2 regions of the Brevibacillus sp. SAFN-007a genome follow, and region 1 is predicted to be linked to the other one. Evidence: riboswitches for the same ligand, from Rfam matches in the RefSeq annotation. Region 1 holds a riboswitch; the other holds the start of a gene.
The links. A riboswitch is a leader RNA that binds a small molecule or an ion and turns the genes downstream of it on or off. The one in region 1 is predicted to bind cobalamin.
Positions count from the first base shown of each region.

Region 2: it holds a riboswitch for cobalamin, as region 1 does, so the genes downstream of both, ACTHO6_RS01185 (ABC transporter substrate-binding protein) here and metE (5-methyltetrahydropteroyltriglutamate--homocysteine S-methyltransferase) in region 1, are expected to answer to the same signal.

Region 1 is NZ_JBQCKK010000008.1:31,261-33,461, forward strand. It holds gene brnQ (branched-chain amino acid transport system II carrier protein) at 1-658, shown strand, start outside; cobalamin riboswitch at 814-1,014, shown strand; gene metE (5-methyltetrahydropteroyltriglutamate--homocysteine S-methyltransferase) at 1,159-2,201, shown strand, end outside.
Region 2 is NZ_JBQCKK010000001.1:238,436-240,636, reverse strand. It holds gene ACTHO6_RS01190 (FecCD family ABC transporter permease) at 1-345, opposite strand, end outside; gene ACTHO6_RS01185 (ABC transporter substrate-binding protein) at 379-1,428, opposite strand; cobalamin riboswitch at 1,719-1,925, opposite strand; gene ACTHO6_RS01180 (M24 family metallopeptidase) at 1,942-2,201, opposite strand, start outside.

The DNA.
Region 1 (2,201 bases):
CAAAGCAACGCTGATTGCAGGCGTACTCCTGGCGTTTTTCTACACGGTGCTTTCCTACATGGGCGCGTCCAGTGTGGCCAAGCTGGGTCATCTGGAAAACGGCGCGCAAATTTTGGCCAAAGTGTCGAATTATTATTTCGGTTCTTACGGCGGTCTGCTGCTCGGTCTGATGATTACGGCGGCGTGCCTGACGACCAGCGTCGGACTGATTACGGCGTGCTCGTCGTATTTCCACACCTTGTTTCCGCGTATTTCCCATAAGCAGTTTGCCGTGATTCTGGCTATTTTCAGTACCCTTGTCGCCAATATCGGATTGACCACGCTCATCAAGGTGTCCGTTCCGATCTTGACCACGATGTACCCGATCGCCATTTCGCTGATCTTTTTGACGTTTTTGCATCAAGGGTTCGGCGGGCGGCCAGAGGTGTATCAAGGCAGCCTGCTCGCTACGTTTTTCGTCAGCCTGTTTGACGGGCTGAATGCTGCCGGGGTTCAGCTCGCGGTGATTAACGATCTCTTTACACGTTACTTGCCGATGTACACGATCGGGCTGGGATGGCTGCTTCCCGCGCTGGTCGGTGGCGTTGGCGGCTACATCGTTTACCTGATCCGCAAGCCTTCGCTGCGTGCGCGGGAGCTTCGCCTGACCAAGCAATAGGGAGGGCGAAGCGCGTTGCGCGGAAGCAGCCTGAACTTTAGCATCATTTTGGGAAATGGAAATAGTTTAGCATGACAAAAACTGGTTTACGTGGTACTGTATGAAGAAAGGTGTGTCCCGCATGTGTTTGGGACACATGCTCTTTCTCTGACAATTTCATAGGAGTGGGAACAGGTTCCTTGGCGATGAAAATCGGCGCAAGGATGAAAAGGGAAGTCGGTGAGAATCCGACACGGTCCCGCCACTGTATGAGGGGAGTTTGCCCAACTTTTGGCCACTGGTCGAGACAGACTGGGAAGGCGTTGGGCAAATCATGATCCTCAAGTCAGGAGACCTGCCTGTTTCGACAACACTGCTTAACCTACGGGAGATAGGGAGGTGTTAGGATGCTGTGATTTCCATGCTTATTTGGCATTTCTAACGTTCTTTCTGATCGTTGGAGATGCCTTTTTTTCTTGGGCAGAATCGAAAAATGATCGCAAAGGATGGAGAGGAAGCAGATGAAAAGCAGCAATTTGGGCTATCCGCGCATCGGCAAGGATCGCGAGTGGAAAAAGGCGCTGGAGTCTTTTTGGGCAGGAAAGCTGGATGAGACGACCTTCCTTACGCACATGGAGCACATTCGCAAGCAGCATCTGGTCCAACAGCAAAAAAAGGGGATTGAGCAGATTCCGGTCAACGACTTTACGTTCTACGATCACATGCTCGATATGGCGGTCATGTTCGGTTTGATTCCGAAACGGTTCCCGTATGCGGGTGGCCCCGTGCCGCTGGCTACGTATTTTGCCATGGCGCGCGGCAACAAGGAAGCGGTCGCCTGCGAAATGACGAAGTGGTTCAATACGAACTACCACTACATCGTCCCCGAGTTCGGCGAGCGAGCGCCTGTCCTGACGGAAAACAGACCGCTGCAAGCGTACCTGGAGGCGAGGGATCAGCTGGGAATCGCGGGCAAGCCTGTCATTGTCGGTCCGTATACGTTTGTCAAGCTGTCCAAAGGCTATGCCAAAGACGAATTTGCGCGTGTCGTCGACCAGATCGTGCCGCTGTACCTGGACGTCCTGCGAGAGCTGGAGTTGCACGGCGTGGAGTGGGTCCAGATGGATGAGCCGGCGTTTGTTCTCGACGTCACCGCCGATGACAAAGCTATCATTCGCCGGGTATACGAGCAGTTCAGCCAGGCGCTGCCGCATCTCAAACTGATGGTCCAGACGTACTTTGAAGCGGTGGATTGGTACGAGGAGCTGATTGCCCTGCCTGTTCACGGCTTGGGCCTGGATTTCGTTCACGGGAAAAAGACAAACCTCGCGAACCTGACGACGCACGGTTTCCCGCAGGACAAGGTGCTTGGCGCGGGTGTCATCGACGGGCGCAACATTTGGCGTTCGGCGCTGGAGGAAAAGTGGGAGCTGGTCAAAGCGTTGAGCGAAGTGGTAGCGCCAGACCGGATATGGGTTCAGCCGTCCAGCAGCTTGCTGCACGTTCCTGTCACGGTAGAGGACGAAACCGATTTGCCCGAGGAAGTGCGCGTCGCATTGGCGTT
Region 2 (2,201 bases), on a different contig from region 1:
TCCGAACAAAATGACCAGCGTCGCTCCGGCCGATGCGCCCGAGGAGACTCCCAATATGTACGGATCTGCGAGGGAGTTGCGAACCAGAGACTGGATCGCCACCCCTACAACAGACAGGCCGGCCCCGACGACAGCCCCCAGCAGGACGCGGGGAAACCGAATGTCCCAGATAATGGTCTGTTCTCCTTTTGACCAATCCACTTCCACCCATTGATGAACCAGCGGGAGATTCGCCAAGGCAATTTTCCATACCGTCGCTGGTTTGATTTCCACCGAGCCGAGTGTCACCGCAAACGTAATCGAGACGACAAGCCCGATCAGCAGGGCAACGATGATGAAGGGCATCTTGATCTTGTGCAGGGCCGTTCCCTCCTTCTCTTAGCAGCCGCTTCTTAATTGGAATGTATCCGGGTACAGACCTTCCGCGAGAATTTTCAGCGCGATGGGGGCGCGGACCCCTTCGGACGCTGCGGACAACGGCAGCACGATCAGACGCTTGTTCTGGATCGCTGGCACGTCAGCCAGTTCCTTTTTGGACAACAGGAAGTTTTGTTTTTGCTCGATGGTTTTGTCGCCGTAGTCGACCACGACGATGACGTCCGGCTTGCGGTTCACGACTTCTTCCCAGCTGACGGTCGCCCAGCCTTTTTGAATGTCGTCGAACACGTTTTTGCCGCCTGCCGCGTGAATCAGGGCCGTCATGTAGTTGTTGGCAGCGGTCAACGGCTGGTCTTCTCCGCTGTCGTACACGAATACGTTCAGCGGCTTGTCCACCTTGCCGATTTTGCTTACGGTTTGCTCGATTTCCGCTTTCATTTTGCCAATCAGTTCGTTCGCTCTGTCTTCTACACGGAAAATGCGGCCGATGTTTCGAATATCCGCGAACACGTCGTCAATCGTCGGACCCGGCTTGTTCGAGGACTCTTGCAGGTACGATTTGATCCCCATTTTTTCCAGATCCTCCATCGAGCCGACGCCTTTGTCGCCAAATGCGCTTTTCCAGCCTGCGTAAACGAAATCAGGGTTTGCGGCCAAAAGCACCTCTTTGGTCGGATACTTGTCGGACAGGACAGGCACCTTGTCGTAATCGGCTTTCAGCTCAGGCAAAATGTGGTCGTCCAGGTACGCGGTTCCGACCATTTTGTCAGCCAGACCCAGCGCGAGCATGACTTCGGTTACGTGCTGGTTCATCGTGACAGCGCGTTTGGGCGCTTCCGGGTACGTCATCTCGATTCCGTTGGTCACAATCGTGACGGGCTTGTTGTCAGCAGCAGGCTGGGCCGTTTGCTCCGAGCCAGCATTCGCCCCCGTGGATTCGGTCGCAGCAGGTGCTGTAGAGCCACATGCGGACAAAAGCAGCAGGATCGCTGTCAGCGCAGCCATCCCGAAAGCGTGGAAAGCTTTTTTTCTCATACGGATTGCACTCATCTGGTAACCCCTCTTCTTTTGTTGTTGGCATGCTGAAAATGAAGCGTTATGTAAATCGTAATGAATACGAATTACAACTTTACTATACAGAGAGCCTGCTTGTTTGGCAACTCGACAGCTGCATCACCCCTTTCCCAGCCTCGACTGCCACGGGGGTGTTCATAGAAAAAAGCACCCCCCAGTTTTCCAATCGGGAGGTGCTCGACATACGCAGGCATACCTATAGAATCAGCGCTGCTACAGCGCCTGTTCCTGGTCTGCTTCCACATCTGTCCCATCCTCGTGGGTCGATTGCACATCATCTCATGGCAGGTCTCCTGGCTTACGAATCATCGTCCCCAGCCGCCTTCCCATTTTTCGTCGCGCGAAAAACAGTGGCTTTTTGGCCGGACACTCCTCGTTACAGTGGCGGGACCGCGCCGGATTTTCACCGGACTTCCCTTTTAAGCTGGCGGAACCAAGCGATTCCGGGCAGCACCATCAGATTGCTATCCAATTGTCATCGGGAAAAACTTATCCGATCACCGTCAGTGTCTTCGGGAACTGGCTCAGCACGTCCACGCCCGTTTCGGTGACCACCACATCGTCCTCGATGCGCACGCCGCCTACTCCCGGCACGTACACCCCCGGTTCAATCGTGAAGACCATGCCTGGGCGCAGCGTTTCCTGGTTTTGCCCATGTACGGACGGATATTCGTGCACGTCCATTCCGAGGCCGTGCCCCAGACGGTGAATGAAATAGTCGCCGTAGCCTTTTGCAGTAATAACGTCGC